2 regions of the Azospirillum fermentarium genome follow, and region 2 is predicted to be linked to the other one. Evidence: riboswitches for the same ligand, from Rfam matches in the RefSeq annotation. Region 2 holds a riboswitch; the other holds the start of a gene.
What was found. Region 2 has a riboswitch for S-adenosylmethionine ahead of metZ (O-succinylhomoserine sulfhydrylase). Riboswitches for the same ligand answer to the same signal wherever they lie in the genome.

Region 1 (3,400 bases), on a different contig from region 2:
TCTGGCACCCCGTTCGAGCACCCCCCCAGCCCGCAGGGCCGTCCTGTGCCCATCGCATGGGCAGATTTCGGCCAATGGCTTGCAGTTCCGGCGCCCGGCGGCAAAGATCCGGGTCCACCTCCCCGTATAGCTTTTCAACGTCAAGGTGCTGCCGATGAGCCAGAGCGCCCGCGCCACCCCATCGTCCGTCCTGGTTCCGGTGCTGCTGGTGCTGGCCGCCATGGTGTCGCTGCAGACCGGCGCGTCGCTGGCCAAGGGACTGTTCCCCGTGGTCGGAACGCCGGGTACGGTAGCCCTGCGGCTTGGGCTGGGCGCCACGATCCTGTGCGTGGTGCTGCGGCCCTGGCGGCTGTTCGCCAACGGCGGGGTGCCGCGCGCCACCTTGCGGGCGGTGGCCGTCTATGGTGCGTCGCTGGGGGTGATGAACCTCACCTTCTATCTGTCGTTGCGCACGGTGCCGCTGGGCATTTCGGTGGCGCTGGAATTCGTCGGCCCGCTGGCGGTGGCGCTGGCCGGTGCGCGGCGCATGCTGGATGTGCTGTGGGTGGTGCTGGCGGTGGCCGGGCTGCTGCTGCTGCTGCCGCTGGACGGGCTCGAATCGGGGGTGGACCCGGTGGGCGCGGGCTATGCCCTGACCGCCGGCCTGTTCTGGGCCGTCTATATCCTGTTCGGGAAAAAGGCCGGCACCGATCTCGGCACGCGGGGCAGCGCGCTGGGGGTGGCCCTGGCCGCCGTGCTGGTGGTGCCGGTGGGGGTGATCGACGCCGGTTCCGCCCTGCTGTCCCCGGCGGTGCTGCTGCCGGGGCTGGCGGTGGCGGTCCTGTCCACCGCCCTGCCCTACACGCTGGAGATCTCCGCCCTGTCGCGCCTGCCGTCGGCCACGTTCAGCACGCTGATGAGCGCGGAACCGGCCATCGCCGCCCTGTGCGGGCTGGTGCTGCTGGGGGAAAACCTCAGCCTGCTGCAATGGCTGGCCATCGCCGCGGTCATCGCCGCCTCCACCGGGGCGACGGCGACCATCCGGCCGGAACCTGCGGCACCGACACCGGATTGAGCCATCAACCGGTTCCGCCCCTCTCCTCCCCGACCGCTTACGCGGCCAGGCCGATGCTGTCCACGTTGAACGGCGTGGTCTGGTACATCTGGTTGATCCAGTTGCCGAACAGCAGGTGCGCGTGGCCGCGCCAGCTGTTGACCGGCCGGTGGGTGGGCTCGTCGCTGGGGAAGTAGTGTTTCGGCACCGGCATCTCCATGCCCGCCGCCCGGTCCCGGTTGTATTCGTCGGCCAGCGTGGTGGTGTCGTATTCCAGGTGGTTGAACATGTGCAGCATGCGGTGCGCCGGATCGTCGAGCAGGCACAGCCCCGTCTCGTCGCTTTCGGCCAGCACCGTCAGCCCGGCGTTGGACGGGAGATCCCGCCGCCGCACCTCGGTCCAGCGGGACACCGGGATGGGGAAATCGTCGGAGAAGCCGCGCAGGAACGGCGAGGCCGGAACCAGGCTGCGGTGACGGAAGATGCCCGCCGCCTTGGCCGGCAGTTCATGCTTGGGCACGCCGTAGAAATGATGCACCGCCGCCTGTGCCGCCCAGCAGATGGTGAAGCAGTGATGCACATGGGTCTGGGTCCAGTCGAAGATGCGCCGCAACTCGTCCCAATAGGTCACGGATTCGAACGGGAACCGTTCCACCGGGGCGCCGGTGATGATGAAGCCGTCGAACCGTTCGGCCCGCACGTCGTCCCATGGGCGGTAGAACGACGCCATATGATCGGCGGGTGTGTGGCGGGCCACGTGGTTGGTGATGCGCACCAGCGACAATTCCACCTGCAGCGGCGTGGCACCGATCAGCCGGGCAAGCTGGGTTTCCGTGCTGATCTTGTTGGGCATCAGGTTCAAAAGCCCGATCCGCAGCGGGCGGATGTCCTGCCGCACGGCGTCGGCTTCACGCATGACCATCACGCCCTCGGCTTCCAGGGTGCGGCGGGCGGGCAGATTGTCGGGGATCTTGATCGGCATGGGTCCGTCGGTCCTGTTCTGGCGGGTCCGACGTCGTGTGGCTTTGTCCGTTTGGTTGCCGGCTTGGGCCACATCCTCCCGAATGGAAGCGCCACCTTGCCCGGAACGGCAGGTTGGCGTTGGGCGTCGGCCCAACTCTTGATGCGGGACGGATCTTAGCGGGGCCTCAGCACTTTGGCAATGGCAGGAAATGCCGCAGTGGCGCCGGGTAAAACCCTATTTTTCTTCAGGAAAACCGTTTCTTTTCGCCATGGCGAACCAAGGCGGCACCATGGGTGATTTCGCGCACCGGCAACGGAAATCACCCGCAACAACACATCGTCTTTATGGGAAAGCTCCGCTGCCCGCTCAATACCGCCGGATCAGCCCGGCCAGCCGGCCCTGCACCCGCACGCGGTCGGCACCGAAGATGCGCGTTTCATAGGCCGTGTTGGCCGGCTCCAGGGCGATGGTGTTGCCCTTGCGGCGCAGACGCTTCAGCGTCACTTCGTTGTCATCCACCAGGGCGACGACGATGACGCCGTTTTCCGCGGCATCGCACCGCTGGATGATGACGGTATCGCCGTCCAGAATGCCGGCGTCGATCATGGAATCACCGGCCACCTCCAGCGCGTAGTGATCGCCGGGGGAGAGCATGGCGGTGGGTACGTCGATGAAATTGCTGGTGTCCCGCAACGCCTCGATCGGAGTGCCCGCGGCGATGCGGCCATAGAGCGGCAGAGACAGCGCCTCCCCCGCCCCGTCGGTGGCGCGGCCCATCAGGGCGTTGGCGAAATCGCCCTTGATGACGTTGGGCTGGAACCGGCTGCGCCCGGCCTTGGCGGCGGCGCCGTTCTCCATCCCTTCGGGCAGACGCAGCACCTCCAGCGCGCGGGCGCGGTGGGGCAGGCGGCGGATGAAACCACGTTCCTCAAGCCCGGTGATGAGCCGATGGATGCCGGATTTGGATTTGAGATTGAGCGCGTCCTTCATCTCGTCGAAGGAAGGCGACACCCCGCCCTGGCCCAGCCGCTCATGAATGAAAAGCAGCAATTCGTGCTGTTTGCGCGTGAGCATTGTCGCCTCCGGCCCCGAAAACTGGAACAAACCACACACATATGTTCTAGTTTGGTTCCGCATCCCCGTCAAGCCGGAAGCGTATCTCCCGCGCAAAATTTACGGCTGTCAGAGTCCCACGGCCCCACCCGTCAGGGGCAGCACCGCCACCCGTTCCCCCGCCGCAGCGGCGGGGACAAAGGGCTCCCGCACAATCAGCCCGTCGGCGCGGGCCAGCCGGGACATCATGGCGCTGTCCTGCCGGGAAAAGGGCGTCGCCACCCACCCCGCGTCATCGCCGCGCGTCAGGGTGGCGCGCACGAAATCCGCCCGCTCGCCGCACGGCGGCA
Region 2 (3,400 bases):
CCCCGCGGGACAGGGATGCCAGGGCCGCCGCGTCCCCCTCCACCGCGTGGACGGTGCCGCGCTCGGCCAAGGGAAAGGTAAAGGTGCCCAGACCGGCGAAGAGATCCACGATCCGCTTCGGCCCCGGCCCCACCGCCTCCACCACCGCCGCGGTCAGGGCCGCCTGCCCCGCATCGCTGGCCTGCTGGAAGGCGCCCGGTGCCGGCTCGATGATTGCGGAACCGAAACGGATGGTGGCGCCGCCGCGGTGGGCCACCGGCTCCGAGTCTCCGCCGTCTTCGGCCTGCCATGCCACGCGGGCGAGTTTCTGGTCTTCGGCGAAGACGGCCAGCCGTTCCCGCGCCCGCCGGTCAAGCGCCGGCGGCCCCACCAGCAACAGGTCGAGTCCGCCGTCGGCCACGCTCACCATCAGGTCGCAGGCCCCGCCGTCGGGCAGGATCCCGGCCAGCAGCTCCCGCGCCGGGGCCAGCAGCCCCAGCAGGGCGGGGTGAATCACCGGACACTCGGCCAGATCGGCCACCCGATGGCTCTGCCGCCCGTTGAATCCCAGCCACACCCGCTTTCCCCGTTTCAAGGCGGCGAAGCGGGCACGGCGGCGGCCAAGGGGGGCCGTCCGCGCCAGCGGGTGCAGCGGCACGCCGGCCAGCCCCACCCGGTCCAGCACCGTGCGCACCTGCGCCACTTTCCAATCGGCGTAGGCGCCGTCGTCCATATGCTGGAGCGTACACCCGCCGCAGACACCGAAATGGCTGCAGGGCGGGGGAACGCGGTGGGGTGAAGGCTCAATAATTTCAAGGAGTTCGGCCCGTACGCCCTCCCCCTTTCCCTCCTTGGCGGCGCCGAGACCGGCGCGCACGCTCACCCGTTCCCCGGCGATGGTGAAGGGCACGTACAGGCGTACGCCCCCCTGTTGCGCCAGCCCATCGCCGCGGGCACCCACGGCGGTGATGGTGACGTCGATGGTCTGGGGGGCCGGGGCCGGGGCCGGGCGGCGGACGGGGCGGCGGGCGTTCACGGGATCGGGGCTTTCGTCAGACGAGCGAATGGGACGACAGGGCGGCGCGCAGGGAATCGGGGACCGGCGTGGGCCGGCGGGTGCCGGCGTCCAGCAGCACGCACACCGCTTCCTGGGTGCTGATGCAGGCATCGCCCTTGAACACCGCCCCGCCCAGCGTCAGGGAGGTGTTCCCCAGCCGCAGCACCCCCATGCCGATGCGGATGGACGCGGGGTAATGCAATTCGGCGCGGTAGTCGATGACGCTGCGGGCCAGCGCGATCAGCCACGGCTTGTCCGGCCCGAATCCATCCAGATGGCGCAGGAACTCCACCCGTCCATGCTCGAAGAACACGCCGAAGGCGTTGTTGTTGACGTGTCCCTGGACGTCGAGATCGGCGAACCGGACCTCTTCGGCCACCCAGAAACGGTAGCGGGCGGGATCGGTGGGGGCGGAGGGGACGGCGGACATGGCGTGCTTCACCTTTGGGGCAGAAGCGGCCACTCTGGCGCCTTGCGCGCGGCGGGGCAAGGGGGCCGCCCGCATGAGACGGGTGATGCGAATTCGCGGGCCAACCGCCCCCGCCCGGTGTTATAGGAATCAGCGTACCTTTCCACCGATCGGATCAACCGATGAGCAATGATACCCCCCAGACTGCCGAAGCCCTGTTCGACAAGGCTCTGGAGGTCGCTGAAAAGCACCTGGAAGCCGCGATCAAGGAAGGCGGGATGCTTGGCCCCTATGTGGCCGTGGCGATGATCGAAGCCGCGGTCAATGCCGCGGTGGACGAAACCAGCCACGAAGACGTCGCCGACATGCTGCGCGATCTGGCCGCCCAGATCGAAGCCGACGCCGACGGCGAAGACGAGGAAGACTGAGGCCGGCGGGGGGCGGCCCCACCGCCCCCGCCCGATCATCCCCGGCGCCTCCGTTTCGGCAGCGCAATAACACGCTGCCGCTGTGGATTTTTTGCGCGCCGGCAGGGGCCGCGGAAGCGCCAACATGGCAGCCATCCGCCCCCCCATCCACCCCTTGACGGCCCTGTGCCGCGGGGTCTAGAAATCCTTCCACGTGGTGATTTGGGCGACCGGCTTGCGGGCCACGGAAAACAATCCGCTAAAAAGGTCCGAGCCGCCTCGTCCGCGCCTCGACCCTCCCCGGTCGGGGCTTTTTTGTTTGGCCGGGTGGCCCCACCGGCCGACGAAGGAAGGCACCATGTCTCGGACCGACCACCGCAAACCCGATGTTTCCGCCCTGCGTCCCCGCTCGCAACTGATCCATGGCGGCACCAACCGTTCGGCCTTCGACGAAACGTCGGAAGCCATCTTCCAGACCTCCGGCTATGTCTATGCCGCGGCGGAAGAGGCGGAGGCTGCGTTCGCCAACGACGGGATGCGCCACGTCTATTCGCGCTTCCGCAACCCCACCTGCGCCATGTTCGAGGACCGGCTGGCCGCGTACGAGGGGGCGGAGTGGGCCTATGCCACCTCGTCGGGCATGGCGGCGGTGTTCGCGGCCCTGATGTGCCAGTTGAAGGCCGGCGACCGCATCGTCGCCCCCTACAACCTGTTCATTTCGTGTCTTGTGGTGATCCGCGATATCGCCACCCGTTTCGGTGTCGAAGCGGTCCTGGTGGACGGCACCGACCTGACGCAGTGGGAAGAGGCGCTGTCCAAGCCCACCACCGTGGTGTTCCTGGAAACCCCGTCGAATCCGACGCTGGACATCGTTGATCTGGGGGCCGTGTGCGAACTGGCGCACAAGGCCGGGGCCAAGGTGGTGGTGGACAACGCCTTCGCCACGCCCGTGCTGCAGCGCCCGTTCGAATTCGGCGCCGACGTGGTGATCTATTCCGCCACCAAGCACATCGACGGCCAGGGCCGTTGCCTGGGCGGAATCATCCTGTCCGACAAGGCGTTCGGCAACGACGTGATCCACCCGTTCCTGCGCCACACCGGCCCGACCATCAGCCCGTTCAACGCCTGGGTCCTGCTGAAAGGTCTGGAGACGCTGGATCTGCGGGTCAACGCCATGTGCGCGGGGGCCGATGCCGTCGCCCGGTTCCTGGAGGGTCACCCCAAGGTCGCCCGCGTCAACTATCCCGGTCTGGACAGCCATCCCCAGCGCGCGCTGATCCGCCGCCAGATGACGGCCGGCGGCACCATGATCACGTTCGAGGTCAAGGGCGGCAAGGACGCGGCCTTCGCCACGCTGAACGGGCTGGGGATGGTGATGATCTCCAACAACCTGGGCGATGCCAAGTGCCTGGCCACCCACCCGGCCACCACCACCCACTGCAAGCTGTCCGACGAGGACAAGGCCCGTGCCGGCATCACCCCCGGCCTGATCCGCCTGTCGATCGGACTGGAAGATCCGCAGGACATCATCGAGGATCTGGATCGCGC

Region 1: linked by a shared signal. The riboswitch ahead of M2352_RS16285 (homoserine O-succinyltransferase) and the one ahead of metZ (O-succinylhomoserine sulfhydrylase) in region 2 are both predicted to bind S-adenosylmethionine.

The regions. Positions count from the first base shown of each region.
Region 1 covers NZ_JAOQNH010000002.1:292,237-295,636, reverse strand. Annotated here, with positions in the region: gene M2352_RS16290 (EamA family transporter) at 155-1,054, shown strand; gene M2352_RS16285 (homoserine O-succinyltransferase) at 1,092-2,015, opposite strand; SAM-I-IV-variant riboswitch at 2,057-2,165, opposite strand; gene lexA (transcriptional repressor LexA) at 2,364-3,071, opposite strand; gene M2352_RS16275 (molybdopterin molybdotransferase MoeA) at 3,180-3,400, opposite strand, start outside.
Region 2 covers NZ_JAOQNH010000001.1:555,737-559,136, forward strand. Annotated here, with positions in the region: gene M2352_RS02680 (class I SAM-dependent RNA methyltransferase) at 1-1,015, opposite strand, end outside; gene M2352_RS02685 (acyl-CoA thioesterase) at 1,032-1,466, opposite strand; gene M2352_RS02690 (hypothetical protein) at 1,628-1,873, shown strand; SAM riboswitch at 2,057-2,136, shown strand; gene metZ (O-succinylhomoserine sulfhydrylase) at 2,211-3,400, shown strand, end outside.